4 regions of the Pseudarthrobacter sp. S6 genome follow, and region 1 is predicted to be linked to each of the others. Evidence: riboswitches for the same ligand, from Rfam matches in the RefSeq annotation. Region 1 holds a riboswitch; each other region holds the start of a gene.
The links. Region 1 has a riboswitch for thiamine pyrophosphate ahead of thiC (phosphomethylpyrimidine synthase ThiC). Riboswitches for the same ligand answer to the same signal wherever they lie in the genome.
Positions count from the first base shown of each region.

Region 1 (7,303 bases):
GCCGCCGTACGGAGTGTCGTCCACTGAACGGTGCTTGTCCGTGGTGAAATCACGCAAATCATGGACTCGCAGGTCCAGCAGGCCGTCCTGGCGGGCCTTGCCGATGAGCGAGAGTTCCAGGGGCGCCAGGTACTCCGGGAAGATACTGACGACGTCAATTCTCATCTACGCGTTTTCCTCCGGGGCGCCGGTAGCGGCTTCACCGTCGTTGACCTCAAAGAGTCCGTCCGGCGGAGTCAGCAGGACGAAACCGCCGACCACATTGACCTCGGGAACGATCTGCTCCACGAACGGGACCAGGATTTCCTTGCCGTCCGGTGTTTCAACCACGAGCAGGTCCTGGACAGGCAACGTGTGCAGGGCGGCGACCTTGCCGACTACCCGCGAACCCACGCGGGCTTCGAGCCCCACGAGCTCGTGCTCGTACCAGCCTTCGTCGTCGTCCTCGTCCAGCTCTTCGGTTTCGATGAAGAGCTTGGCGCCACGCAGGGTCTCTGCCTGGTTGCGGGTTTCGATTCCCTCGAACGCGAGCAGCAGGATGTCCTTATTCCACCGCGCACTCTCAACAATGAGGGGGCCGGCGGATGCAGGCTCCACCACAAACTCCGTACCGGGAACGAACCGGTCCCCGGGAGCGTCGGTCAGCACCTGGACCGTCACTTCGCCGCGAATTCCATGCGGTTTTCCGATTCGTGCCACCTGAAGCTGCATCTGTTCCTCTGTCTGTGATCGTGCCCGGATTAGGCGATGTGGTGAAAGCACTCCGGCCCCTCCACCGTTGCTGGTGGAAGGGCCGGAGCAAAAACTGATGTTGCTGAGCGCTTAACGGCGGCGGTCGGTATCGACGACGTCGACCCTGACCGGTTCGCCGTCTGCCAGTGCTGCCACAACGGTGCGCAATGCCCGTGCGGTACGGCCCTGGCGGCCGATCACCCGTCCCAGGTCATCCTGATGAACACGAACCTCGAGGGTGTCCCCGCGGCGGTTGTTCTTCGAGCTGACCTTGACATCGTCAGGCGAATCAACGATTCCCCGGACAAGGTGTTCGAGCGCTTCTGCCAGCAATCTACTCAGCCTCGGTGGTCTCTGCTTCGGCCGGGGCCTCGGCTGCGTCAGACTGCTTTGACTTCTTGGTGATGGCTTCCGGGATAATCACGGAACCCTTCTCCGGGGCAACAAAGGCAACCTTCGGAGCTTTGGTCTTCAGGGTGCCTTCCTGGCCCGGGAGGCCCTTGAACTTCTGCCAGTCACCGGTGATCTTGAGGATCGCGGCAACCTGCTCGGACGGCTGCGCGCCGACGCCGAGCCAGTACTGGGCACGGTCCGTGTCAACCTCGATGTATGAGGGCTCTTCGGTGGGGTGGTACTTGCCGATCTCTTCGATGGCACGGCCGTCACGCTTGGAGCGTGCGTCCATGACGACGATGCGGTAGTACGGTGCGCGCATCTTGCCAAAGCGCTTAAGGCGAATCTTTACGGCCACTTTTGTGGTCACTCCTGTTTCAGAAAAGGGGTAAACCGACGTTCTGCACCCGTGGGGCGGGCCATACTTGAGGGTTCAAAGGACAGGATCCGGACGCGGAGAGAGGGGCCACGCAGATCGAGTACCTGTTTATTGTGCCAGATCAGCGGCCGGATTTCGACTTGACACGTCGGGATGGGGCAGCCGGTCGGACCCGGCGGGCCACGGCCGGCCTACGACGACCAGACGTAGACACCGGTGCGCGCGGCGTCATCGATCGAGTTCGCCAGCTCGGCGACCTTCTTGACGTACGTCCGGGCCTCGGCCACGCCGAAGGGCATGTCATCCTGGGCGGCCCACTTTTCAGCGACGTCATCCAGGACATTACCCTCCCCCTCAGTCTCATAACTGAGCAGGTCGGCCAGCGCACGCACCATGGCCGGCGGAACCCCGAGAAGGGAATCACTCGCCACGTCCACCATGGCCAGTTCATAGTCCGCGCCGCCGGCGTGCACCGCAGCACCGGCAAGATCGCCGAGCTGCTCGATTTCGAAATCGCTGATTCCGGGAATCCGCAGACCCTCGCCCGCCGGGGAGCCGCCCGCATCCAGGACGACGGCCCGCTTCAGCGCGGCATCGTGAGTGGAAACAAAAATTTCAGTGAAGCCCATGGGAACAGCCCTTATTCCGTCGACGGTGCGGCCCGGAAGGGCTGCATCAGGTGCCGCCCCGTCCGTTCAGAATCAGCCTAGTACAAGGCAGGCCGCTCTTTTGGCATCCGCACTCAGCGGACGGCGACACGGATATTGTTGCGCCACGGGTCCTCGAAGCGAAGCACGGCGCCCGTGTGGTGCGAGGCTACACCGGCGACCATCAGGCGGTCGGCGAGCGCTCCGACGTCATCCCCGGAAGGGACCTCGATGAGCACTTCGCCCAGGCCCAGGGTGTCCCTGCGGGGACCGGCTCCGCGGCTGTTCCAGACGTTCATGGCCATGTGGTGGTGATACCCGCCCGCCGAGACAAACAGCGCCTGCCCGTGCCAGCCGGCGGTCTTTTCGAAGCCCAGCGTGCCCACGTAGAAATCGTGCGCTGACTGGACGTCGCCCACCTGGAGGTGGACGTGGCCCACGCCGGCTTCGCTAGCCCGCTGGCCGGCCACGGATTCCTGGGTCAGGTGCTGCTCGAGGTAGCGCTGCGGCGGCAGTGCCCGGCTGTCCATCACTACAGCCTTCCCATTCCAGGACCAGTTTTCGCGGGGTCTGTCCCAGTACAGTTCGATGCCGTTGCCTTCGGGGTCATTGAAGTAGAAGGCCTCGCTGACGAGGTGGTCGGCGCTGCCGGTGAAAGACCGGGGTTCGTATTGGGCCGCAGAGGCCACCGTGGCAGCCAGCGATGCCTGGTTGTCAAAGAGCAGCGCGGTGTGGAACAGCCCGGCCTCTCCCCTGCCAGGAAGGATCAGCGAAGGGGCGGCCGCGAGATGGACGAGCGGGCGTTGAAGGCGGCCAAGGTAGACGCCGCCGTCCTCTTCGGCCACAACCTCCAGGCCGAGTGCGCGCTGGTAATAGTCGGTCATCAGCTTCATGTCGCCCACCTTGAGCATGACGGTGCCCATGGAGAGGTCGGCGGGAAGGAGATCCCGGCTGGTGGCTTCTGCAGTCATTGAACGCTCCCGGTCCGTTGGCCTTCGGGGCGAAGGCGGCCATGCCACTAATTTACTTGAAGCTTCAATTTAATTCAAGTGGTTGGAGGGGCAGATTGCGACCCCGGTCCCGTGATTGCCGTCACCTGGCCGCCCTCGGCCTGTGGTAGTTTCGAGTTGACCACACGGGAGCCCTTGTAAGGGCTGAGATCGGGCTGACGCTGCCTGCGACCGTTGAACCTGTCCGGGTAATGCCGGCGAAGGAAGTGAGTATTCATTGAATACACAAGAAACACAGCTGATCCCTGCCCAAACTGACGCCGACCAGGATCAAACGTTCCAGCCTGAAACCCAGTCACTGAAGTCCCACTCACTGGCGTTCATCACTGATGACGCCACCGGAATCCGGGTTCCCGTGACCGAGATCGCACTGGAACCGTCGCCGAACGGCTCGGCGAACGGGCCTTTCCGGACCTACCGCACGGCCGGGCCGGGCAGCGATCCGGTGGTGGGCCTTAACCCGTTCCGCTCGGAGTGGATCACCGCCCGCGGCGACACCGAGCCCTACAGCGGACGGGAACGGAACCTGCTCGACGACGGCAAGTCGGCCGTGCGGCGCGGCGCAGCCTCTGCGGAGTGGAAGGGGGCACAGCCGGTGCCCCGCCGCGCCGTCGACGGCCGGAACGTCACCCAGATGCACTACGCACGGCAGGGTGTGGTGACCACGGAGATGCAGTTCGTTGCCCTTCGCGAGAACTGCGACGTGGAGCTTGTCCGAAGCGAAGTCGCTGCCGGCCGCGCCATCATCCCCAACAACATCAACCACCCGGAATCCGAACCGATGATTATCGGCAAGGCGTTCCTGGTCAAGATCAACGCAAATATCGGCAACTCCGCGGTGACCAGCTCCATTGCCGAGGAAGTGGACAAACTCCAGTGGGCCACCCAGTGGGGCGCCGATACGGTGATGGACCTCTCCACCGGCGATGACATCCACACCACGCGGGAATGGCTCATCCGCAACTCCCCCGTGCCCATCGGCACGGTGCCCATCTACCAGGCCTTGGAGAAGGTCAATGGCGAGGCCAACGCACTGACGTGGGAAATCTTCCGGGACACCGTCATTGAGCAGTGCGAGCAGGGCGTGGACTACATGACTATCCACGCCGGTGTGCTGCTGCGTTACGTGCCGCTGACGGCCAACCGCGTCACCGGCATCGTCTCAAGGGGCGGTGCGATCATGGCGGGCTGGTGCCTGGCCCACCACCAGGAAAACTTCCTCTACACGCACTTCGACGAGCTGTGCGAGATCTTCGCCAAGTACGACGTCGCGTTCTCCCTGGGCGACGGACTGCGCCCGGGAGCCACCGCGGACGCCAACGATGCCGCCCAGTTTGCGGAGCTGGACACGCTCGCGGAGCTTACGCAGCGGGCGTGGGAATTCGATGTGCAGGTCATGGTGGAGGGTCCCGGGCATGTCCCGTTCCACCTGGTGCGCGAGAACGTGGAACGCCAGCAGGAGCTCTGCAAGGGCGCCCCGTTCTACACACTGGGGCCGCTGGTCACGGACATTGCCCCGGGCTACGACCACATCACGTCCGCCATCGGCGCCACCGAAATCGCCCGGTACGGCACCGCCATGCTTTGTTACGTCACGCCCAAGGAGCACCTTGGCCTGCCGAACAAGGACGACGTGAAGACCGGGGTGATCACCTACAAGATCGCCGCCCATGCAGCCGACCTCGCCAAGGGCCACCCCGGCGCCCATGAACGGGACGACGCCCTGTCCAAGGCCCGGTTCGAGTTCCGCTGGCGCGACCAGTTCGCGCTGTCCCTGGACCCCGTCACGGCGGAGGCCTTCCATGACGAGACTCTGCCCGCCGAACCGGCCAAAACCGCACACTTCTGTTCCATGTGCGGCCCGAAGTTCTGCTCCATGAAGATCAGCCAGGACATCAGGGACGAATACGGTTCCGCAGATTCGCAGGCGGCCATCGCCGAGGCCTACAGCGGGATGCGCGAAAAGAGTGCGGAGTTCCTGGCCGCCGGCGGGAAGGTCTACCTCCCGGAGCTTCGGATTCCGGCCGGGAGCTGACGGCTCAGGAAGCCTGAACCGAGCGTGACCTGCCTACGGCGGCGATGAACGACCGGATGGCACGGTCACCTTCGACAGAGTCCTGGGGCCGGTGTCCTCCCGCAGCAATGCGGTGCAGGGCACCGGTTTCCTGCAGATATCCGGCGATCTCCTCGTAGAGCGGTTCCCAGCCGCCCGTCAGGACCATGGTGGGGACGCCCGGAACAATATGCAGCGGGGCCTCCCAGGACGGCGCCTGCAACCGGAGCCGGCGCGCCGACCGTTTTTCCTCCGGCGTGGCGGGCTCCTGCAGGTCTGCCGCGAACATTCTCCGCACGAACTCACGCTGGAAATCATCATCACTGAGTTGGTGCCGGGCATCGAACAGCGGTTGCATCAGCGCCCTGTGAGCAGACGTGGCCGGCTGTTCGGCGGTCAGAGACAAGCACGCCGGTTCAATCAGCGTCAGGGAAAACACCAGATCGGGGCGATCGACGGCGGCCATCATGGCCGCAATGGCACCCTCGGCGTGGGCCACAACATGGCCGCCGGCGGCACCGCGGCCGTCATCGGCCAGAGAGCTCAGGATGATGGCGGTGTCTTCGGCGAACGAGGACTCCAGGGGCTCAGCAACGGGGTCAAAGCCGTGCCGCCGCAGGAACAGGGCGTCGTACGTCAGCGCCATCCCGTGCTGACGCGTCCACGCCGCCGCACCGAAAGGTCCGGCGCCGTGCACGAACACTACCCGCTGTTTGAACATGACCCAACCCTATTCCACGGCGCCGACATCCCGATTGGGCAGCAGTATGTGTCGGCGTGAGTGCTCAACACAACACCTGCAGCTACCCGGCCCGGCGGGGTGGTTACTTGCCGAGGAACTTGTCGAATCCCTTGGGCAGGTTCAACTGCGAAGGGTCGAAGTCGCCACCCTGCTGGCCGAACGACGCCCCCGTGGGGAGAGCTTTCGCCGCGCCGGCCCGACGGGCTTCGGCGTCCTTGAGCTCCTGGGCAGCCTTGGCAGGGTTGCCTGAGCGGGCCTTCTTCTTCGGGGCGTTCTTGCCGCCCTTCCGCGCGCTGCCGGGGCCGCCCATGCCGGGCATCCCCGGCATTCCGGGCATACCGCCGCCCTGGGCCATCTTCTTCATCATCTTCTGGGCCTGGCCGAAGCGCTCCAGCAGGCCGTTGACCTCGGACACGTGCACGCCTGAACCGCGGGCGATGCGTGCCCGGCGGGAGCCGTTGATGATCTTCGGGGCGACTCGTTCGTGCGGCGTCATGGATCGCACGATCGCTTCGACCCGGTCAATCTCGCGCTCGTCAAAGTTCTCCAGCTGCTCGCGGATGTTCTGCGCACCGGGCATCATCATGAGCATCTTCTTCATGGAGCCCATGTTGCGGATCTGCTGCATCTGGGAGAGGAAGTCATCCAGGGTGAAGTCTTCCTGGTCGGCGAATTTCTTCGCCATCCGGGCGGCTTCGTCCTTGTCCCAGTTCTTCTCGGCCTGCTCAATCAGAGTGAGGACGTCACCCATGTCCAGGATGCGGGAGGCCATGCGGTCCGGGTGGAACAGCTCGAAGTCATCCACGCCTTCGCCGGTGGAGGCGAACATGACCGGCTTACCGGTGACCGACGCGACCGACAATGCGGCACCACCGCGGGCGTCGCCGTCGAGCTTTGACAGCACGATTCCGGTGAAGTTCACACCCTCGTCAAACGCGACAGCCGTGTTCACGGCGTCCTGTCCGATCATGGCGTCAATCACGAACAGCACTTCATTGGGGACGATGGCGCGGCGGATCTGGCTCGCCTGCTCCATCATCTCGGCGTCAACGCCAAGGCGCCCGGCGGTATCAACAATCACGACGTCGTGCAGCTTCTGGCGCGCTTCGTCGACGCCGGCGCGGGCGACGGCGACCGGGTCACCGGCGGGGTGCTCCAGTTCCGAAGTGGCTCCGGGGTGCGGCGCGAAAACGGGCACGCCGGCACGCTGGCCCACAACCTGGAGCTGAGTGACGGCATTGGGCCGCTGAAGGTCACATGCCACCAGGAGGGGGCTGTGACCTTGAGCCTTGAGCCATTTGGAGAGCTTGCCCGCGAGGGTGGTCTTACCGGCACCTTGGAGGCCAG
Region 1 is NZ_CP189581.1:2,749,849-2,757,151, forward strand. Features, by position in the region: gene trmD (tRNA (guanosine(37)-N1)-methyltransferase TrmD) at 1-165, opposite strand, end outside; gene rimM (ribosome maturation factor RimM) at 166-711, opposite strand; gene ACQCS0_RS13170 (RNA-binding protein) at 823-1,065, opposite strand; gene rpsP (30S ribosomal protein S16) at 1,067-1,483, opposite strand; gene ACQCS0_RS13180 (hypothetical protein) at 1,696-2,133, opposite strand; gene ACQCS0_RS13185 (VOC family protein) at 2,247-3,122, opposite strand; TPP riboswitch at 3,277-3,384, shown strand; gene thiC (phosphomethylpyrimidine synthase ThiC) at 3,379-5,196, shown strand; gene ACQCS0_RS13195 (alpha/beta hydrolase) at 5,201-5,935, opposite strand; gene ffh (signal recognition particle protein) at 6,039-7,303, opposite strand, start outside.

Region 2 (7,303 bases), 320 kb from region 1:
TTCCACCTCGGCCGGCGTCAGTTCACCGGCGGGCTCCACGAGCGGTTTAAACGAGACAGGGGAATCATTTGCGGTCAAAGTCGAAGCCATACCCCAATGTATGCCCCGAGATGCCGCCAGGTCATATTACCGCGCAGTATTGTGTAGGTAACGGCAAGCGAAAGTAGGGCAACTGTGGTCCATGAAGCACGGGCTGACCGGGCGTCCGGCGGCGAACCGGCCGCCCCCGAACCGGCCGCACCTCAACGGACCGCCGGCCAGCGGTCCGCCCGGCTTCCCCGGGATGAGCGCCGGGCACAGCTTCTCGCGGCGGCCCAGGAGGTTTTTGTCGCCAACGGCTACCACGGCGCGGCCATGGATGAGATCGCCGAGACGGCGCATGTCAGCAAACCGGTGCTCTACCAGCACTTCCCGTCCAAACGCGAGCTGTATCTTGCACTGCTGGACAGCCATCTCGCGTCGCTGACGGATCTGATGCTCGGGGCCCTGAGTTCCACCGATGACAACGACGAACGCGTGCAGGCCGTGATGCGTGCTTACTACCGCTTCATCGCCAGCGATGACCAAGCGCACCGCCTGGTCTTCGAATCGGACCTCATCAACGATCCCGATGTCAGTTCACGCCTCGAGACATTCAACAAGACGTTCGCGGATGCTGTGGCCCGCGTGATCGCCGAGGACACCAAACTGCCGCACTTGGAAGCACAGCTCCTGGGGCGCGGCCTGGCCGGAATGGCCCAGGTCAGCGCACGGTATTGGCTTGAAACGGATGGGAACCTGGACCTCGATGTGGCCAGCGACCTCATTTACCGTTTAGCTTGGCGCGGAATCTCTCGCTTCCCCAAAGAGTCCTAGACTACAAATAAGAGAACCCAAAGAAACTTTGATTGGCTGGGAGGCCCCCTGTTGGAAATTAAGATCGGCATTCAGAACATTGGCCGCGAAATCGTCCTGGAATCGGCTCAGGATGCAGACACTGTAGCCACGGTTGTTGAAGAAGCCATCACCAAAGGCACCGAACTCCGCCTCAAGGACGACAAGGGCCGCATCATCATCATTCCCGGCAACGCCCTGGGCTACGTGGAAATCGGCGCCGAAGAGGCCCGCAAGGTCGGTTTCGGCCAGTTCTAGCAGATCCGCAGCTGGCCGCCTTGGCGGTTGGCCGCTGCTTTCCGAGGAGATTAGATGCTTTCGCTGACCATCGTTGTCCTGGTCGCAGCGGCCGCAGGTTTTATTGTCTGGGCCAATGACAAGCGCCACACCCGGTATGGGACGGGGTTGCCCGCAGGGGTTGCCGTTGCGGTGGGTGCGGTCAGCTGGATCATATTTATCGCGGCAGGATTCGGCTACCAGCCGGGCCTGACGTGGATTCCCTGGGTCCTGCCCATGGCGCTGGGCACCGTCGCTGCCATCGGGACGGTCATCTACCTCGGGCGGATCCGCGAAGGCCACGATACTCAGCGGCTGACGCAGGCGCTCAAATTGTAGGCAATTTCTTATAGAACGGTGACCACCACCCAGCAGGGTGGTGGTCACCGTCCTTTAAGCCACCGGCTGGGCAGTAGCACCGAGCCGGGCGGCAGCAGCACTCACGGCCGCCGCCGCAGTGGCATCCCGCTCAGTGGCCTCGCCGCCGGCGTCGTGGGACGTATAGCGGAGATGGACCTTGTTGTAGCGCCAGTCAAGGTCCGGGTGGTGGTTCTGGTCTTCGGCCAGGCGTCCGACGGCGGCAATCAGCTCGAGTGCAGCGGCCGCCGTCGGCGTCTTATAGACAGCAACGAGCCCGCCCTGCCGGTACTGCCAGCCAGGCAGCGCGGCGAGGACGGCCTCGACCCGCTCGCGTGTGAGTGTGTCATGCTTGCCGGCCATGGCGGCCTCCTTGGCTCGTCTGGTGAGCCCGCCGCGGCCTTTGCCGACGGCGCCCGGCCTGGAGGAGAAGGCCTAGAGAAACTCTGCCCGGCCTTCCATGGCCGATGACGCCAAAGCGTGCTCGCGGCGCGGAATCCTGCCGGCCGCTTTCGCCAGCCTACCGGCGATGACGGCGTGTTTGAAGGCCTCCCCCATGAGTGCCGGGTTCTGCGCACGCGTGACCGCGGTCGCCAGCAGCACGGCGTCACAGCCAAGTTCCATGGCCAGTGCGGCGTCGGATGCCGTGCCGATGCCTGCGTCCAGCACCACGGGCACCGAGGCGCGCGAGACGATCAGTTCGATGTTGTGTGGATTCAGGATTCCCAGGCCGGTGCCGATGGGCGCTCCGAGCGGCATAACCGCGGTAGCACCCAGATTTTCCAGCCGCAGGGCCAGGACCGGGTCATCGTTGGTGTAGGCAAACACTTTGAAGCCGCGGTTTACAAGCTGTTCCGTGGCGTCCACCAGCTCCACGGCGTCCGGCAGCAGAGTCTGTTCATCGGCGATGACTTCCAGCTTGAGCCAGTCGGTTTCCAGCGCTTCGCGGGCGAGTTCCGCCGTCATAACCGCGTCCCGGGCGGTGAAGCAGCCTGCAGTGTTGGGCAGGATCCGGATCCCGTGGTCCACCAGGAGCTGGAAAAGGGACCCCGATTCGGCCGGCGAATAGCGCCTCATGGCCACGGTGGTCAGTTCGGTTCCGGACGCCAGCAGGGCAGCGCCCAGCCCGTCGAGGCTCGGGGCTCCCCCGGTGCCCATGATGAGGCGGGAGCCGAGCTCGACGCCGTCGATCATCAGCCCGTCAGCGGCTTCGGGCAGGTTCTGTGAGCTGATGTTGCTGGTTACTGTCATGGTGTCAGCCTCCCTGGACTGCTGTGACCAGTTCGACGTCGTCACCTTCGGCGAGCGCCGTGACGAACCACTGGCTGCGGGGTACTACTTCGGAGTTATGGGCGACGGCGACGCCGAGTTTCTGCCCGTCTGTCGCCTGACCGTTGGCTGCGAGGGGGCGGCCTGTGATCTGACTGATAAGGGTGGTGATGGAGGCTTCGTCCGCCACGGAATGGCGCGAGCCGTTGAGGGTGATGTTCATGCTGATTCCTTCTGAGGGTCGAGGTCCTTCATGTTGCTGATGTCCTTGGGTGTGGACTGTGTGCCGGTTGTGCGGTGCTGTCTTGAAAAGCGGGCCGGGTTGAGCGCCCCCCAACGAGGATCCGTCCGGCCGTCGAGCAATTCCCGGCAGATCGCTGCCGCCGCCGGAGCAAGGAGCACTCCGTGACGGAAGAACCCGGTGGCAATAATCAGTCCGGCAATGTTCTCCATGCTCTCCTGGTTTCCTGTTCCTGGTGCGGAAACCGGTACGCGGCCCAGGAGCGGCGCGTTGTCCGGGGTCGCCGGCCTTGCCCGTGCCGTGCATTCCAGGAGTTCAAGCTCCGAGACGGCCGGCACCAGGACCTGGGCGTCACGCAGCAACTGGTAGACGCCGCCGGCCGAGACAGCACCATCGCCTGTCCCGGCGAGCGCGTCCTCCCGTTGCGTCGCCCCGATCACCACCGTGCCGTCCCCTCTGGGAACGATGTAGACCGGCACACCATGGACTATTCCGCGGACTGTCGAGGTGAGGAGCGGACGCAGGTGCTCCGGAACAGCAAGGCGCAGGATGTCACCGTAGACGGGTCGCAGGGGCAGGTGCAGCCCAGCAGGCAGGCCTTCCAGCGACCCCGCCGCCAATCCGTTGGCCACAATCGTCTCCCCGGCGTGGACAGTTCCGCCGTCAGCGAGCACCACGCCGCAGATGCGTCCGTCCTCCCAAAGAACGGCGGCGGCCCGCTGGTCAACGGCGAATCCCCCGCGGGCACCGGCCACGGCGGTTTCTGCTCCCGGTTCGTGGACGGCCAGGACTTCCTGGAGGCACGCCACCAGCTTCCGTGGATCCACCTGGTGGTCTGCGGGGATGTCCAGGGCACAGGAGATGGCCGGGCTGAGCAGGGATTCCCAGGACCTGGCCTCACGGACAGTCAGGGGTTCCACCACCAGGCCGCTGGCCTGCTGTACGGCCCGGAGGTCCATCAGCGCCCTGCGGTCCGCGGCGTCCGCGCCGATGGCGAGGGTCGGCGTCGTCAGGTATCCGGTCTCGCCAGCCCCTGCCAGGGCGAGGTCTGCCGCGAAACCGGGCCACAGGCCGGAGGATGCAAGCATCAGCTCCAGGAGGTCTTCCTCCTGATAGTGGAGTTCGCTTACAGGTGCCAGCATGCCGGCGGCTGCCCAGCTGGCGCCTCTCCCGGGCGCGTCATCGATCAGCACAACGGAACGGCCGGACCGCCGGGCCTCCCAGGCTATGGCGTGGCCGATGACTCCACCGCCGATGACCGCCACGTCGGCGTGCAGCACCGGGTCCGGTCGGAATGATGCAGTCTCAGGCGGGCTGCTTATTGCGGGGGGCATATGGTTCCTTCCCTACGCCGGTACTAGCCGGATCAGGTCAAGCGGTCGGCTCTGACGCCCTCTCAGCCCGGCCGCTTTGTGACGGCTGCAACGGGCTCCCGCAGTACCTGCCCAGTTTAGGGGAATTAGGCTGGTTTCCATGAACTCGCAATCCTTCGCCGCTGCAGGCACGCCCTCAGCCAGCTCTTCCACACCCGAATCCTTGATCTCAACAGATCCCACCGGCGGCATAGGCCCGGGCCTCCCGCACAGCGCCCGGCTGTACCTCTGCACCGACTCACGCCGTGACCGCGGCGACTTTGGCGAGTTTGTGGACGCGGCTTTTGCCGGCGGCGTCGACATCATCCAGCTCCGCGACAAGGCGATCGAGGCGGCGGAGGAGCTGGAGCTGCTGGCCGTGCTTCAGGCCGCGGCCGAACGCCACGCAAAGTTATGGGCCGTCAATGACCGTGCAGATGTCGCTATGCTGTCCGGCGCCCCCGTCTTCCACATCGGGCAACAAGACCTGCCGGTCGCTTCCGCCCGCGCCCTGCTTGGGGCACCCACAGCGGTCGGGCTGTCCACGCACACCGCCGAACAGATCGAAGGCGCCATCCGGCTGTCCGGCGGGCTAACGTCCGAACGCGGCCTGGACTACTTCTGCGTCGGACCGGTCTGGGCCACTCCCACCAAGCCCGGCCGGGCCGGTGTCGGCCTTGAGCTGGTGCGGTACGCTGCCGAAGCAGTCCGCGCTGCCGGCGGCGCCCAGGCCACCTTGCCCTGGTTTGCCATCGGAGGCATCGATCTTGGCAACGTGGAGCAGGTAGTGGAGGCCGGTGCCGGCAGGATTGTGGTGGTGCGTGCCATCACCGAAGCCCCCGATCCCGCAGCGGCGGCTGCAGCACTCGTGGCGGCCCTGGACGCAGGCGCATCCTGACAATTCCCCGCGTGGCGGACCGTGGGCGTGCACGATCCATGCAAATCGGGCTAACCTGATTTTCGTGTCACATCATCGGTTGGCCCCCAATGTCCACGAGCAGACCAACGAGCTCGCGGCGGCACTGAGCGCCCTGCGGACCGAGCTGGAACTTCCCGGAACCTACCCGGCGGAGGCGGTCCGGGACGCGGAAGCGGCGGTGGCCGCACACGAGTTGCCGGGCGCTGACCTGACAGAGGTGGACTTCCTCACCATCGATCCGGCGTCCTCCACTGACCTGGACCAGGCGCTGTACATCGAGCGCGCGGACGCTGGCTACCGCGTGCTCTATGCCATCGCTGATGTGCCGTCCTTTGTCCGCCCCGGCGGCGTGCTGGATGCAGAGACCCGGCGCCGCGGCCAAACGTTCTACGCCCCGGACGGCCGGATCCCGCTGCACCCTGAGGTCATCAGCGAAGGAGCGGGCAGCCTCCTGGCCGGGCAGCTTTGTTCCGCCTACGTGTGGGAATTCGGGCTGGACAACACCGCACAGGTCTCCACGGTGAGTATCCGCAGGGCCACCATCCGCAGCAGGGCCAAGCTGAGCTACAAGGGAGTCCAGGCCGAACTCGACGCCGGGACGCCCGGTCCCGTGCTGCAGCTCCTGAAGGAAGTGGGGCTCAAACGGGTTGAACTGGAGCGGCAGCGTGGCGGCGCCAGCCTGAACATGCCCGAGCAGGAAATCGTGCAACTGCCCGACGGCGGCTACCGGATTGCCGCGGCACCGCAGCTTCCGGTGGAGGACTGGAACGCCCAGATTTCCCTGATGACCGGAATGTCGGCGGCGAACCTCATGTTGGCGGGAAAAGTTGGCATCCTGCGCACCATGCCGGCGCCGGACGAGCGCTCCCTGCGCCACTTCCGCCTCCAGACCGAGGCCTTGGGCAAGCCGTGGGACGGCAAAATCAGCTACGGCGAATACCTCCGCAGCCTTGATCCGACAGTGCCCCGGCAACTGGCCATCCTGCACTCCGCTGGCATGCTGTTCCGCGGTGCCAGCTACACGGCGTTTGACGGCACCGTCCCGGACGACGCCGTCCAGTCCGCCATCGGCGCCGCCTATGCCCACACCACAGCACCGCTCCGGCGCCTTATCGACCGCTTTGTCCTGGTAATCTGCGAAGCCTTGAGCAACGGCAAGCCGGTACCGGACTGGGCGCGGGAAGCCCTGCCGTCCCTGCCGGAGATCATGGCCGGATCCGACCAGTTGGCATCGCGGATGGAACGCATGGCGCTGGACACGGTGGAGGCCGCGCTGTTGGTCAACCATGTGGGCCAGGAATTCGAAGCGATCGTGATTTCCGGCTCCAAGCCACAAAAGGACAACGGAAACGGTAACGGGAAAAACGGCAACGGAGCCAGGAACGGCGCTGCGAAAAACGGGGCTGCGAAAAACGGGAACGGCCCCTCGGGGATCATCCAGATCGCCGAACCCGCCGTGACGGCACGCTGCGCCGGCGACCTGCAATCGGGCACAAAGGTGCGGGTCCGCCTGATCTCCTCCGATATTGCCGCGCGCGAGGTCCACTTTGAGCTGCTGGCCTGAACCATCAGTGCCCGGCCTGATCGGCCCAAAGCCGGGATTCCCGGTCCTTGCGGCTAGACTGAAGAAGTAGATATGGATGCCCGGTCGTTGATTTCCTTGATTTTGAATTCAACAAGCCCGCCCCTACGCGATCTTGAGATGCACCCGTTGGTCACCAGTGCCAGCATTTTGATAGCCCGCGATCGGCTTCCACTGGATTTGCTTGCGCGCCAGAGCGTGCTCCGGAACGGCCACGTTGGCCGGCCCGTTGAGCAGGCAGCGCCAATGCCCAAATGAATAAGGAAACTCCCCTGTGAGTGAATTGCATACCCACCAGATCCTGACTGACGACTCCGGCATCGAGACGATCGAACCCGAAGAAACCATCATCTCGGACGAGAAGCCGCACGAGATTGAGGAAAAATCCTTCGCTGACTTCAACGTCCGCGCCGACATCGTGGAATCCCTGGCCG
Region 2 is NZ_CP189581.1:3,069,801-3,077,103, forward strand. Features, by position in the region: gene moeB (molybdopterin-synthase adenylyltransferase MoeB) at 1-90, opposite strand, end outside; gene ACQCS0_RS14585 (TetR/AcrR family transcriptional regulator) at 175-855, shown strand; gene ACQCS0_RS14590 (DUF3107 domain-containing protein) at 907-1,131, shown strand; gene ACQCS0_RS14595 (hypothetical protein) at 1,186-1,488, shown strand; gene ACQCS0_RS14600 (4a-hydroxytetrahydrobiopterin dehydratase) at 1,543-1,869, opposite strand; gene ACQCS0_RS14605 (thiazole synthase) at 1,942-2,757, opposite strand; gene thiS (sulfur carrier protein ThiS) at 2,762-2,998, opposite strand; gene thiO (glycine oxidase ThiO) at 2,995-4,350, opposite strand; TPP riboswitch at 4,343-4,462, opposite strand; gene thiE (thiamine phosphate synthase) at 4,490-5,266, shown strand; gene ACQCS0_RS14625 (RNB domain-containing ribonuclease) at 5,331-6,851, shown strand; gene ACQCS0_RS14630 (DEAD/DEAH box helicase) at 7,144-7,303, shown strand, end outside.
Region 2: it holds a riboswitch for thiamine pyrophosphate, as region 1 does, so the genes downstream of both, thiO (glycine oxidase ThiO) here and thiC (phosphomethylpyrimidine synthase ThiC) in region 1, are expected to answer to the same signal.

Region 3 (7,303 bases), 1.6 Mb from region 1:
TCCGCATGTTCGAGCCCATCAGGCGGGAACGGCGCGCCGTGAACCTAGTCCAGAAGGCGGACACCCGCCGTCGCGCGTTAGAGCTCCAGCCGGAACACCCACAACAGCGCGTCCTCGCGGTCCACCACGATCAGCGCGGTTCCGGTCGGCTCCGGCAGGATGGCAACGTCCGTGGTGTCCACGCCGGCAGCCGCCTGCGCGTCCAACATCTTCCGCGCCGGCACCATCCTCTGCATCACCGCGCCCACCCTGGACTGCTCATCACCGGCCGGTCCCTGCAGGGCGTCTCCAGCGCCGGCTTCGCGCTCGCCTACATTGTCCTCAACGAGAACCTGCAGGCCAGGGTGTTCGGCACGTCCGTGGGCATCATCGCTGCCATCAACGGGGGAGTGGGCGGCTACGTGGGCCAGCTGATGGCCCAGCCCCTGGGCTTCCGGTCCATGTTCGCCGTGGTGCTCGTCCTCACCGCCATCGCAGCCACCTGCATCATCGAAATCACCACGAGGGGTATCCAACCAGTCACTGTTCGCGCAAGATAAGCGCCATGAAAAAACTTATAGTGGCCAGTTTCGCAGCGGCAACGATGGCGCTTGGCGGAATCACCGTGGCGGCCCCGAGCAACGCAGCTCCCGAGTCCTCACACATCGTCGGACAGATCATGGTCAAATTCCGTGACAACGCCGCCGCGCCTGACGTCCTGCGCCAGCATGGCCTGAGCGACGGCGGCGGCATTGGCAGCACGGGCGCCCGCCTCATCAAAGTACCTGCGGGCAAGGAACTGCAGCTCGTCACCGCCTTGAGCCGGAACCCGGCAGTGGAGTACGCCGAGCCGGACCAGCTGGTCACTGCCGCTACCGATGATCCTTTCTTCGGCCGCCAGTATGCCCTGCAGAACAACGGTCAGTCATTCTTCAACAACAACCCGGACTATCTGGTGGAGGTGGCCGCGGGCACACCGGACGCCGACGTGGACGCCGTCGAAGCCTGGACCCGCTCCAAGGGGAGCGGCGTCAGAGTGGCCATCATCGACTCCGGGGTGGCAGTGGACCATGCGGACATTTCAGGCCAGGTGGTTGCGCGGACCAACCTCACCGACAAGCAGATCGTGAATGCTGAGGACTACGACAAATATGGCCACGGCACCCACGTCGCCGGCATCGTCGCCGCCGTCCATAACACCGCCGGTGTGGCCGGTGTGTGCCCGGAGTGCTCCATCCTGGACGTCAAAGTCCTCAACGACTCCGGGACCGGCTCCAGTTCGGCCATTGCCAAGGGCATCGACTGGGCGGTGGAAAATGATGCAAAGGTGATCAACATGAGCCTGGGACAGCGCGTCTCTTCACGCACCCTGGAAGCTGCGGTCAACAAGGCGTGGGAGGCGGGGAGGGTCATCGTTGCCGCTGCCGGGAATGGCGGTACCCAGGCCAAAATTTACCCGGGCGCGTACCCGAACGTCATCGCGGTTGCGGCCACGGACAACAACGACCTGAAGGCATCCTTTTCGACGTACGGCAGGTGGGTGGACGTGGCGGCTCCGGGTGTCAGCGTGTTTTCGACGTTCCCGAATCATGAGTTCACGCTGGGTAGCCAGAACAACCGCGCGAAGGGTTACGACATTGCCAGCGGAACCTCCATGGCTTCGCCTATCGTGGCCGCAGTTGCCGCGCTGGTGTGGATTACGCCCGCAGGCACGTCAAACACGACAGTCCGCAAACAGGTGGAATCCTCTGCCAAACCCATAGCCGGCACAGGCAGCTACTGGGTGCATGGCCGGGTGGACGCTTGCAAAGAGGTTGGGTGTGTGAAGCCAGGGCCGTAACGGGCGCTGTTGTTGATGACGATAGCAAGGCCCGCGTGCCGGCCGGACATTTTTCCACTGTCCACCAGAGAGTAGAGTTGTGCGTTAGTGACACGGGGTGCCCTGCTGGTAGGGGCTGAGAGAACACCCGTTGAACCTGATCTAGTTCGGACTAGCGAAGGGATGTCGCGGATGACTATTCGCCTGACGCCTAACCATGCTTGGACCATGCTCGAACGTGTCCGGGAAACCACGCCGCTGATCCAGTGCCTGACCAACACGGTGGTGACGAATTTCACCGCCAATGTGCTGCTTGCCCTAGGCGCGGCACCGGCGATGGTTGATGTCCCTGCTGAGGCAGGGCCGTTCGCACGGGTTGCGTCCGGAGTGTTGGTGAACGTCGGCACTCCGCATGAAGAACAGCAGGCCGGCATGCGCGAGGCGGTGCACGCCGCCACGGAGGCCGGGACACCTTGGGTCCTGGACCCAGTGGCTGTCGGCGTTCTGCCGGTCCGCACGGCCCTCGCCGCCGAGCTGCTGAATTACCGGCCGACGGCGGTGCGCGGCAACGCGTCGGAGGTCTTGGCGCTTGCCGGCGAAGGTCAGGGCGGACGCGGCGTCGACGCCGTGGACGGGCCCGAAGCCGCGCTTAAAGCGGCCAGCGGCCTTGCCCGCCGCTACGGCTCCGTCCTTGCGGTCTCTGGCCCCACAGATGTCATCACGGACGGCACGGACGTCATCCGGATCAGCAACGGCCACCCGTATCTGACCCAGGTCACCGGGGGAGGCTGCGCCCTGGGTGCGGTCACCGTCGCTTTCCTCGCCGTCGACGACGATCCGCTGGCTGCTGCTGCGGCGGCCACCGCCGTCTACACTGTGGCAGCAGACATGGCAGCTGACGGCGCCCGCGGCCCGGGCAGCTTTGCCGTCGCATTCCTTGACGCTCTGGCAGGTATTGACGCTCGAACGTTCACCTCCCGCGTGGTCATTTCATGACCGGTGGGGACTGGGCGCCCGGACGTATTGAGGGCATCTACTTGGTGACCGACACCCAGCTGTGCGGTTCGCGGGGAGTGGTGGAGACCGTCCGCGCGGCGGTGGCCGGTGGCGTTCGGGTAGTCCAAATCCGCGAGAAAACCGCCAGCACCGCTGATCTGTACCAGCTGGTCCTGCAGACCGCGGACGCCGTCGGGCACGCGGCTACGGTGCTGGTGGATGACCGGATCGACGTGTTCCTTGCCGCCCGCGCGGAAGGGGCCGCCGTGCATGGAGTCCATGTTGGGCAAAGCGATCTTCCCGTGGAACGGGTCCGGGCACTGGTAGGCCCGGACGCCGTCGTCGGACTAACGGCGAACACCCCAGGCCACCTGGAAGTGCTGCATGCCCTGCCGCCGGGGACGGTGGACTACCTGGGGGTAGGGGTCATCCGGCCGACCGCCACAAAGCCGGACCACCCGGCGCCGCTGGGCGTTGACGGATTCGGGCGGATCGCGGCCGCCACGCCCCTGCCCTGCGTAGCGATTGGCGGGATCGAATCCCCTGACGTTGATGCGCTGCGTGCTGCCGGAGCGGCGGGCATAGCAGTGGTCTCTGCCATCTGCGCCTCTGATGATCCAGAGCGCAGCGCCGAAGAACTTGTGGCCCAGTGGGGCCGTCAGAACACCAACCGATAGAAAGCGGAAAAACCATGCAAATCCCAGAACAGCTCGTCCTCGTTACCGGCGGCGGACGCGGCCTCGGCCACAGCATCGTCCAGGCCTTTGCCGAGCAAGATGCCCGGGTTGTCATCAATTACCGCAACAGCGCCGAGGAGAGCGAAGCCCTGGCAGCAAAGTACGGTCCCGGCCAGGCTGTGGCCCTGCAAGCGGACGTGACCGACGCCGACCAGGTGGCCGCTATGCTCACCGACGCCCAGGAACATTTCGGCAGCCCCGTCACCACCGTGGTCAACAACGCCCTGGCCGACTTCTCCTTCAATGGCGACGCCCGTTCCTCCGCGGCCGGCATCACTTGGCCGGAATTCGAAGCCCAGTTTTCCGGCAGCGTCCGCGGCGCGCTCAACACCACCCAGCAGGCCCTGCCGGGCATGCTGCAGAACGGGTTCGGCCGGATCATCAACATCGGCACCAACCTGTTCCAGAACCCGGTGGTTCCCTACCACGACTACACCGCCGCGAAGGCCGCGCTGCTGGCCTTGACCCGGACCATGGCCGCGGACCTGGGCCAGCACAACGTCTCGGTGAACATGGTCTCCGGCGGGTTGCTTCGCACCACCGACGCCAGCGCCGCCACACCCGAGGAAGTCTTCGACTACATCGCCGCCGCCACGCCCCTGCGCAAGGTCACCACGCCGTCCAGCTTTGCTGACGCCATCCTCTTCTTCGCCTCCCCGTGGGCACGCTCCGTCACCGGCCAGAACCTGGTGGTCGACGGCGGCCTGGTCATGAACTAGCGGAAAGGGACGGCCATGCAGGACACGGACGGAACCCAGCGCCAACTCCATTTCAACGCCTTCCTTTTCGGCTGCGGCCACCACGGGGCCGCCTGGCGGAGGCCGGACTCGCCGGTCGAGCGGCTTAGCGACATTGCCTTTTATGAGCAGCTGGCGCAAAGCGCCGAACGTGGACTCTTCGATGCGGTGTTTTTCGCCGACGGCCACAGCGTGGGCGATCCGGACCAGGGACCGAGGTGGTTCCTTGAACCGCTGACCGCCCTGGCCGCCATGGCGCGTGCCACCAGCAAGATAGGTCTGGTCAGCACCGTATCCAGCACCTTCTACACGCCCTTCCACGCCGCGAGGATGTTGGCATCCCTCGACCACATCAGCGGTGGGCGGATGGGCTGGAACGTGGTGACGTCTATGTTCGACGCCGAAGCGCGCAACCACGGGCTGGACGCGATGCCCAGCCACGGGGAACGGTATGCGCGGGCGGCCGAATTCATCGACGTGGCGGTGCGGCTCTGGGATTCATGGGCTGATGATGCGCTGGTGATGGACCGCGCCGGCGTTTACGCTGACCCGGACAAGCTTCAGCCACTGCATCATGTAGGAAGTCATTTCCGTGTTGAGGGCTCGCTGACGGTACCCCGGCCGCCCCAGGGCCGGCCAGTGCTGTTCCAGGCAGGCGCCTCGGAACAGGGACGCGATCTGGCAGGCCAGTATGCCGAGGGGATCTACGCCGTGGCGTATGACCTGCCCTCCGCGCAGGACTACTACGCCGACATGAAAAGGCGAATTGCGCTGGCCGGTCGAAACCCCGACAACGTGGCGATCATGCCCGGCCTGGTCACCTACATTGGTGCTACCGAGGCGGAGGCCCGCCGCAGGCAGGCCGAGGTGGACGCGCTGCTCCCGGCCGCGCACTCGCTGGCGCAGCTCGGCACCTTCATCGGCCAGGACTGCAGCGGGTGGGAGCTGGATGCCCCAGTGCCGTCCCTGCCGCCAGCCAGTGAGTTCACCGGACCGCAGGGGCGCTACACAACCATCCTGCGGATCATCGAAGCGGAAAAGCCCACGGTGCGGCAACTGCTGGGCCGGCTGGCCGCCGGCGGGGGACACTGCACCATGGTGGGAACACCGGAGCAGATCGCCGACCAGATCGAGCTGTGGTTTTCATCAGGTGCCGCCGACGGCTTCAACCTGATGCCACCACTGCTGCCGGAGTCCCTGGACGAGTTCGTGGACCAAGTGATCCCTGTCCTGCAGCGCCGGGGTCTCTTCCGCAGCCGCTACACCGCGGGAACACTGCGCGGACACCTGGGCCTTGAACGGCCCGCCGCCGTCGGCCGGCGGGGCTGAGGATCACTTGGGGCCGACCTTACATCGCCCGCCAAAGGGCTACGTCTACCCAACCAGCACGTCGTTCGCGATGCTGTTAATGCCGGACTTGGTGATCAGTCGAGGACGCAGCGGTTGCTACCTGATTGCGTTCAGGATGCGTAGGCGGCGTGCCTCAAATAATTCCAGGCTGTCCAGGCTGTCCAGGCTGTCCAGGCGGTAACGCTTGTACGTGGGCACGTCGGAGGGCAGCACCGGCAGGCTGGCGCAGAGCAGCCAGATCATGGTGGACAAGCTGACGACGGGACGGCGCGCTAACCTCGGCCAGCGAATAGGCAGAATCGATTCCGCAACCATGGTTGCTGTGGAGCAGTCGCTCGCCGTCTTCCTCGGCCTGGCACGCTGACGGAGGTCGACGGCGGCAGGTGGTCCCGCCGTCGTCGTTCCATCCGTTGCTGCTGGCGGAGGCGCGCACGTTCGACGGCGAACTGGGGCTCCTGCGTTCGCGCGGCGTTGAGGTGGTGGTCCTGGACGATCAGCGGTGCGTGGACATGATGCGCACCTTCCAGGCCGACAACCCGGAGCTGTGGGCGGAGGACATTGCTGAATAGGCCCCGGGCCTGTTCTCGAGGCCATCTGACGATGTTGGCGCGGCCGATTGGACGTACGTCACCAGCCGGTGTAAGGGTGGACAGATGAATGCCGACATCAACTTCTATTTCGACCCGGTCTGCCCTTTCGCCTGGATGACCAGCAAATGGGTGCGGCAGGTGCAGGCCCAGCGTGACTACACCGTGGACTGGCGGTTCATCTCCTTGCGCCAGGTCAATGCCGATATTGACTATGACGCCCATTTTCCGCCCGAGTACGAAGCCGGACACACCGCCGGGCTCCGGCTTCTGCGGGTGGCGGCCAAGGCACGTGCGGAGCACGGCCGTGAGTCAATCGCCCGGTTGTACAAGGCATGCGGCACACACATCTTCGAAACCGCCCCGGACACGGACCAGGGCACCGAGGAAGAGGTGCGCGAGCGGCGCGGCACGCGTGAGTTTGTGGAGCCGGTCCTCGCCGAGGCCGGTTTGCCCCTGGAGCTCGCGGAAGCTCTCGACGACGAGTCCTGGGACCTCGAAATTCGGCAAGAAACGGATGAGGCGCTGGCCCTGACCGGTAAGGACGTGGGAACACCCATCATCCACTTTGAGCCACCGGCCGGCGTGGCCTTCTTCGGCCCGGTGATCAGCCGGCTGCCGGACGGGGAGTCGGCCGCCGAGTTGTGGGACCACGTGGTGGGGCTGGCACGCTTCCCTGGATTCGCCGAGCTCAAGCGCAGCCTGCGCGAGCAGCCTCAGCTTCCTGCTTTCGGGGTCGCCGCGGACACCGTCGGTCAGCAGGAGGACTGGCACGGCGGCAGCCGGCGGCAGAAGAAGTGAGCGGTTGTAAGGATGGACCCATGCATCAGACCAGCATCCGCCAGTACCAGGAGTCCATTACGGTCCAGGCGTCAGCCGAGACCCTCTACGACCTGGTCTCGGACATCACCCGCACCGGCGAGTGGAGCCCCGTCTGTACATCGTGCTGGTGGGACGACGAGGAAACGGCAGGCCAGCCCGGGGCCTGGTTCACCGGGCGCAATGAGCTGCCGCAGCGGACCTGGGAGACCCGGTCGCAGGTAGTGGCCGCGGAGCGCGGCCGCGAGTTCGCCTGGGTGGTAGGCGGCAGGTTGGTCC
Region 3 is NZ_CP189581.1:1,157,959-1,165,261, forward strand. Features, by position in the region: gene ACQCS0_RS05640 (hypothetical protein) at 6-539, shown strand; gene ACQCS0_RS05645 (S8 family serine peptidase) at 545-1,819, shown strand; TPP riboswitch at 1,903-1,999, shown strand; gene thiM (hydroxyethylthiazole kinase) at 1,991-2,794, shown strand; gene thiE (thiamine phosphate synthase) at 2,791-3,471, shown strand; gene ACQCS0_RS05660 (3-oxoacyl-ACP reductase) at 3,486-4,250, shown strand; gene ACQCS0_RS05665 (LLM class flavin-dependent oxidoreductase) at 4,266-5,597, shown strand; gene ACQCS0_RS05670 (hypothetical protein) at 5,715-5,861, opposite strand; gene ACQCS0_RS05675 (hypothetical protein) at 5,860-5,982, shown strand; partial or broken gene ACQCS0_RS05680 (nucleoside deaminase) at 6,041-6,187, shown strand; gene ACQCS0_RS05685 (hypothetical protein) at 6,272-7,006, shown strand; gene ACQCS0_RS05690 (SRPBCC family protein) at 7,027-7,303, shown strand, end outside.
Region 3: it holds a riboswitch for thiamine pyrophosphate, as region 1 does, so the genes downstream of both, thiM (hydroxyethylthiazole kinase) here and thiC (phosphomethylpyrimidine synthase ThiC) in region 1, are expected to answer to the same signal.

Region 4 (7,303 bases), 1.3 Mb from region 1:
ACCATGCTCGGCAGCGACGGGGGCGCCGTCTCAGACCACCCCCCGACGGCGGAGCGCCCGGAAGCGTCCGGCGGTTCCGTCACGGTCGGGGCCAAGGAGATTCCTGCCGCGGATGCCGCCGCTGAAGAGCAACCCGGCTCGCAGAACGTAACCCCTGGTCCCGAAGGAGGTGTGAAGTGAACATCGCAAGCTTTGCCCCGCTCGCCGTCGTTCTTCCCATCCTCGGTGCTGCCCTGGCCTTCCTCCTGATCCGGCACTCCCGCGCCCAGCGCGCGGTGAGCATCGGGGTGCTGTCCCTGACGCTCGTGCTGGAGTGCCTGCTGCTGGGCTCCGTGTGGGACGGCGGAACCGCCGCCGTGAACATCGGTGGCTGGCTACCGCCGTGGGGCATCACGATGGTGGTGGACCAGTTCTCGTCCCTCATGCTCGTGGTGTCGTCGGCCATCAGCCTCGCCGTGCTGGTCTATGCCACCGGGCAGGGCATGGCCGACGGCGACCACGACGCGCCGGTGTCGATCTTCCACCCCACCTACCTGATCCTCGTAGCCGGGGTCTCCAACGCGTTCCTGTCCGGTGACCTGTTCAACCTGTACGTCGGTTTCGAGATCCTGCTGACGGCAAGCTATGTGCTGATGACGTTGGGCGGAACCGGCCCGCGCATCCGCGCCGGTGTCACGTACGTGGTGGTCTCCGTGGTGTCCTCGGTGCTGTTCCTGATCTCCATCGCCATGGTCTACGGCGCCACCGGAACCGTGAACATGGCCGACCTCGCCATTAAGCTCGCGGACCTGGACGGGGGAACCCGGACCCTGCTGCACGTGATGCTCCTGGTGGCCTTCGGCATCAAAGCGGCCGTGTTCCCGCTCTCCTTCTGGCTGCCTGACTCCTACCCCACGGCGCCCGCGCCGGTCACCGCGGTATTCGCCGGCCTGCTGACCAAAGTCGGGGTCTACGCGATGGTGCGCACGGAGACCCTCCTCTTCCCGGGGGACAGCCTGAACACTCCGCTGATGGTGGCGGCGCTGCTGACCATGGTGGTGGGAATCCTTGGCGCCTTGGCGCAAAGCGACATCAAACGTCTGTTGTCTTTCACCCTGGTGAGTCACATCGGATACATGGTGTTTGGGCTGGCTATGTCCTCGGTGGCCGGGCTTGGCGCCGCCGTGTTCTACGTGGCCCACCACATCACCATTCAGACCAGCCTTTTCATGGTCACGGGCCTGATCGAACGCCGTGGCGGCAGCTCTTCCGTGGACAGGTTGGCAGGCCTGGCCAAGCTGTCACCCATGCTGGCCCTGCTGTTCTTTATCCCCGCCATGAACCTGGCCGGGATCCCGCCGTTCTCCGGGTTCATGGGGAAGGTGGGGCTCATCCAGGCGGGCATCGAACTGGGCACGCCGCTGGCCTACGCCCTGGTGATCGGCGGCGTGGTCACCAGCCTCCTGACCCTGCTGGCTGTCGCACGGGTCTGGAACCGCGCGTTCTGGCGCAAGCCCTCGGACGCCGAGCACCCGGACCCCGTCTTGCTGGCCGCGCCCGAGGATTCGGACACCGGCAGCCGGGCCGGCCGCAAGAACGTCACGCTGCTGCCCCGGACCATGGTGGGTTCAACGCTGGGCCTGGTGGCGCTGGGCGTGTCACTGACGGTCTTCGCCGGCCCGTTGTTCACCGTCTCGGACCAGGCCGCCCACGAAATGCTGGACAGATCCGCCTACATTCAGGCCGTTCTGGGCGAGGACACGCAGGTTCCCCCGATGGCCCTGAAAGACGGAGGAGGCAAATGAGCCGCCGGCGGATTTCCCTGCGCCAGGAACTGCCCCTGCTGGTATGGCTGGTGATCGTCTGGGGCGCCCTGTGGCAGGACCTCAGCCCCGGCAACCTGCTGTTCGGCGCGTTGCTGGCCGTGCTCGTGGCCCGGATGTTCTACCTGCCGCCGGTAGAAGTCAGCGGCCGCTTCAACATTCTTCACGCCGTGCCATTTGCCCTGCGTTTCCTGGGCAGGGTGGCGGCAGCGAGCGTTGAGGTCATGTACTTGGCGGCTGTCCGCGGCCCCCGGGTCATCAGCTCCGTCGTCGCAGTGCCGTTGCGGAGCCACCAGGACCTCATGGTCACCGCCACCGGGCATGTGATCTCCCTGATCCCGGGCTCCCTGGTGGTGGAAGTGGACCGGTCAACGTCCACCTTGTACCTCCACGGGCTCAACGTCAGCAGCCCGGAAGAGGTCGCGAACCTGCGCAGGGAAGTCCGCTCGATCGAGGCGGACCTGATCAGGATCATGGGTTCCCGCGAAGAACTCGAAGCAATCCGGCAGGAGGCCGCAGCATGATGCAGACCGTTCTGGCTGTTACGGCAGTCATTCTTTCGCTGGCAGCGGCGGGAGCCATCATCAGGATCTCCCGCGGCCCGTCGCTGCTGGACAGGGTGCTGGCCTCCGACGTCCTGCTTGCGATCCTCGGCGCGGCCCTGTGTATCGATATGGCCGTCAACCGGCACCTGAACAACCTGATGCTGCTGGTGGCGCTGTCCATTGTCGGCTTCATCGGGTCAGTGACAGTTGCGCGCTTTGTGGCCGACCGTCGGGAGCAAGCCAATGAATCCTGAGGCCGGCGTGGTTGATAACGTCATCGATACCGTGTCGGCGGTGTTCCTGCTGGTGGGTGCCCTCATGTCCCTCGCCGCCGCCGTCGGACTGCTCCGCTTTCCGGACCTGCTCAGCCGCATGCACGCGGCCACCAAGCCCCAGGTGCTGGGGCTGTTCCTGCTCCTTGCGGCCATCGGCCTGCAGATGCGCACCTGGTGGGTGTGGCCCGCGCTGCTCGTGGCCTGGATTTTCCAGCTGCTGACCGTGCCGGTTTCTGCCCACATGGTGGGCCGCGCCGGGTACCGCACCAAGCACCTGCACCGCGAGCTGCTCAGCTCCGATGAACTCGACGCCGTGGTTCAGAAGGCGGCACAATCCGCCCGGGATGACTCCTCCCGGGATGAAGCGGACGACGGCGGCCGGCGGGGCTGAGCCTCATTCGTCGATGCTAGTGTTCCGCCCCGCGCGCGAGTTTTTGTCCAGATAACACGGCGTCAGTGCCGGTTGGAGGCCTTTAGCTGGACAAAAACTCATGGGTTGGTGGTGCGCTTAGACGATGTCCTGGGACTTGGCGAAGCGGGTAATGGCCCGCTGTGTGCCGCGGTTGGCCAGCACCTGGATGATGGTGCTGACCGAGGCCGAAATAAGCGCGAACGTCAGCGCCGAGCGGAGGCTCGTGGGGGTGTCTTCATCCTTGCCGGTGGGAGGCTTCCGGCCCGTGGACTTTTCCCACACGGTATTGACCATCTTGGTGCCGACGAATCCGGCGCCGAGGCTGATTGCAGTGCCGAGCAGCTTGATGAACAGGTTCATTCGTTGAACTCCTTGTGAGCGGATCCGGGACTGCCTTTAGCCTAACCCGGCCGCATCGACTCCAGAATCTCCCGCAGGGCCTCCACCACGAGATCATGGTCCTGCTGTTGGGGCAGGCCCGAGACCGTCACCGTGGCTACGGCACCCACGCCGGTGACGTAGACCGGGAAGCAGCCGCCGTGGGCCGCGTAGACGGTTTCGTCGTACCAGCCGTGGTCCTCGATCCGGCCGCCGTGCAGCCGGCCGCGGAGGCCCACCAGCAACGACGGGATCTCATACCTGGCGGCGGTGCGCTGCTTCGCCCGGATCCAGTGCTCGTTGTCGGGGGTGGCCCCGTCCAGGGCAACATGGAAAAGGACCTGGTCACCCTTCGTGATGTCGATCGCGATAGGCAGCTGGCGCGATTTGCCGAGCTCCACCAGCAGCAGCCCCAGGTTGAGGGAATCATCCCTGGTGAAATGGGGAAACTGCAGCTCGCTGACCTCGCCCTCGATGCGGGCGATCAGGGCCTCCAGCAGCCCCGCCGGCTGGGGCACCGTCGCATCGGGATTGAACGCAGTCACAGTCGGGTTGTTGGCAGTCATGGCCCACAATCTACCCCGCCCGCGGTGTAAACTGGAGCACGCCCATCAGGGCAGATTTATTACGACAGGGGAGCGCCGCCGTCGGACATCACTGGCATTGCCAGGGACCCGCAGGCCGGCGCTGAGAGTGCGGACAGCCGCAGACCCTCGAACCTGATCCGGTTAGTACCGGCGCAAGGGAGTCGAGTTCTCGAAGGGTCCGGCAACGGCGGCAGCGCCGCTTACCGGGGCACTTTCCCCTCCTGTTCCTCAGGAGGACAATATGACAACTGCAGCATTCAAAAAGACCGGCAATACCTGGCGTGTTGTGGACATCGTGGTGGCGGCGCTCATCGCCATCACCGGCGGCGTGATCTTCTGGGCGTGGTCCCAAGCCGCCGGCATCGTTTCCGCACCGATGAATGCCGTTTACCCCCCGCTGACCGGCCTGATCGCCGGCGGCTGGATGATCCCGGCAGTGCTGGGCATGCTCATCATCCGCAAACCCGGCGCGGCGCTCTTCTGCGAAACTGTGGCCGCCACCGGCGAACTCATCATGGGCTCGCAGTACGGCGCCACGGTGCTGATCTCCGGACTCCTCCAGGGCCTGGGCGCCGAACTGGTGTTCTTCCTGCTGGTGTACGGCAACTTCCGGTTCAAATCCTCCCTGCACCAGAAATACAACCTCATCGCCGCTCTGCTTGCCGGTGCCGGGGCGGGGCTGTTCTGCGGCCTCAACGACTCGTTTCTGCCGTGGGGCTGGAATATCGCCTACGAGCCGGGCGACAAGCTCGCCTACATCGTGTTCTGCACCATCTCCGGCGCGGTGATTGCGGGCGCGCTGTCCTGGATCGCCACGCGCGGCCTGGCCAAGACCGGTGTGCTGAGCTCGTTCGCGTCCCGGAAGGCAGCGTCGGAGCCCGTCTTCAACTGATGACCGCTTCCGACGCCGTCGCTTCCGGAGTGCGCCCCGCCACGGTATCCGCCCGTGGCTGGGGCTGGCGGCATGCCGGCCGTTCCGCCCCCGCCGTCCATGGGCTCGACCTCGACATCGCTCCCGGCGAGCGGGTGCTGCTGCTGGGCCCGTCGGGCGCGGGCAAGTCAACGCTGCTGCACGCGCTCGCGGGGGTGCTGGGGGATGAAGGAGACGACGCCGACGAAACCGGTTCGCTGCTGATCGACGGGGTGGTTCCCCGCGGGCAGCGCGGCCGCTCAGGCCTGATGCAGCAAGACCCCGAAACGCAGGTAGTTCTGTCGCGCCTGGGTGACGACGTCGCCTTCGGCGCCGAGAACCTCGCCGTTCCACGGGACGAGATCTGGCGGCGCGTCCATGAAGCGCTCGACGACGTCGGGCTGCGAAGTACCGGGGCCGGCGCTGTTTTGAACGCCAATGGCACTGGTGTGGACGCCGACGGCGGGCCAGGTGCCGCCGGGCTCCCGCTGGACCACCCGACGTCGGCTCTGTCCGGCGGACAGAAACAGCGTCTGGCGCTGGCCGGGATCCTCGCGATGCGGCCCGGGCTGATCCTGCTGGATGAGCCCACCGCGAACCTGGATCCCGCCGGCGTGCTGGAAGTCCGGGACGCTGTGGGCCGCTGCCTGGACAAAACCGGCGCCACACTCGTTGTGGTGGAACACCGCGTGTCCGTCTGGAAGGACCTGGTTGACCGGATTGTGGTGCTCCAGCCGGGCTCCGCTGCGGGCTCCGCAGGAAGTTTGGCCGCTACATCCGCTGTCCTCCTGGACGGGCCGCCGGATCAGGTGCTCGCGGACGCACGGGACATGCTGATCGGTGCGGGCGTCTGGGTGCCGGGGTATGTTCCGGCAACCCGGAGCCGCGCGTCCGCAGGCTCCGGTGAGCTGCTGCTGGCCGCCGCGGACCTGGCAGTCTCCCGTGAGCGTCCGCGGCGCCGCGGCTTCCGGACCATCCCACCGGTGCCGGTGCAGCAGGGCATCACAGCCCAGGTCCGTTCCGGCCACGCACTCACCATCACGGGGCCCAACGGCGCCGGGAAGTCAACGTTTGCGCTGACGCTCGCCGGATTGCTGGCGCCGGTGGCCGGGAAGGTGGCTGCCGCCGTCGAGCTTTCCGCGGGCGCCGGGATCGATCCGTTCAAATGGAAAGCCCACCAACTGATTTCCCGCATCGGAACCGTGTTCCAGGAGCCCGAGCACCAGTTCGTTACCGGCCGGGTGCTGGACGAACTGATGTTCGGTCCGCGGCATCTGGGCCATGGCGAGGAGCGGGTCGAAGAGCTGCTGGAACGGCTGCGCCTGACGCACCTGGTGGAAGCCAATCCGTACACACTGTCCGGCGGCGAAAAGCGGCGCCTGTCGGTGGCCACCGTCCTGGCGGCCCACCCGCGTGTGCTGGTGCTGGACGAGCCGACGTTCGGCCAGGACGCCAACACCTGGGCCGAGCTCGCATCGTTCCTTTCCGAACTGCTGGACGCCGGGACCTCCGTAGTTTCCGTGACCCACGACCAGGAATTCAGCGCCGTCCTGGGCGGGGCCGAACTGCGGCTTGGCCCGGCCTCACGCGGCGGCGCCCGCCAGGAAGCGGGTGCGGCATGAGGGATGCCCTGACTCTCCGCGGCAACCAGGCACCGCTGACGCGCGCCAACCCGTTGGCCAAGTTCGCCGTCGTTTTCCTCATCACGCTGGTGCTGGCGCTCTCCATCGACTGGGTGTCCGCCTCGGTGGCGATTGCGGCGGAACTGGCGCTCTTCCCGCTGGCGGGCCTTAGCCTGCGCCTGTTGTGGCAGCGCGGCTGGCCGCTCATTATCGCGGCAGCCCTGGGCGGCTGGAGCACAGCGATCGTCGCGGCCGATAGCGGCGCTGTACTGCTCGACGTCGGGATCTGGTCCATCAGCGAAGGTTCCCTGCAGCTGGGAATCGGTTTTATGCTCCGCGGCCTCGCGATTGCCCTCCCGGCGATCCTGCTCATGACCTGCACGGACCCCACCGATCTCGCCGACGCGCTGGCCCAGAGAGCCCGGTTGCCGCACCGGTTTGTCCTCGGCACGCTGGCCGCGATGCGCCTGGTGGGACTTATGGCCGAGGAGTGGCAGACCATCGGCATGGCGCGGCGGGCCCGCGGGGTGGGCTCGCAGGGCACCCCGCTGCAACGGCTGCGGGCCACCCTCGGGCAGAGCTTTGGCCTCCTGGTCCAGGCCATCCGCCGCGCATCCCGTCTGGCCGTCACCATGGAAGCGCGCGGTTTTGGCACCGGGCAGCGGACGTGGGCCCGGGAATCCACCTATTCGGCGCTGGACGCCTGGGTGCTGGCGGGCGGCGTGCTGATCGCGGCGGCGGCCGTGGTTGCCGCGGCCGCGATGGGAACCTG
Region 4 is NZ_CP189581.1:4,023,952-4,031,254, reverse strand. Features, by position in the region: gene ACQCS0_RS19365 (Na(+)/H(+) antiporter subunit C) at 1-180, shown strand, start outside; gene ACQCS0_RS19360 (Na+/H+ antiporter subunit D) at 177-1,784, shown strand; gene ACQCS0_RS19355 (Na+/H+ antiporter subunit E) at 1,781-2,326, shown strand; gene ACQCS0_RS19350 (monovalent cation/H+ antiporter complex subunit F) at 2,323-2,601, shown strand; gene mnhG (monovalent cation/H(+) antiporter subunit G) at 2,591-3,013, shown strand; gene ACQCS0_RS19340 (DUF4235 domain-containing protein) at 3,131-3,394, opposite strand; gene ACQCS0_RS19335 (heme-degrading domain-containing protein) at 3,436-3,978, opposite strand; TPP riboswitch at 4,035-4,176, shown strand; gene ACQCS0_RS19330 (ECF transporter S component) at 4,241-4,891, shown strand; gene ACQCS0_RS19325 (ABC transporter ATP-binding protein) at 4,891-6,531, shown strand; gene ACQCS0_RS19320 (energy-coupling factor transporter transmembrane component T) at 6,528-7,303, shown strand, end outside.
Region 4: it holds a riboswitch for thiamine pyrophosphate, as region 1 does, so the genes downstream of both, ACQCS0_RS19330 (ECF transporter S component) here and thiC (phosphomethylpyrimidine synthase ThiC) in region 1, are expected to answer to the same signal.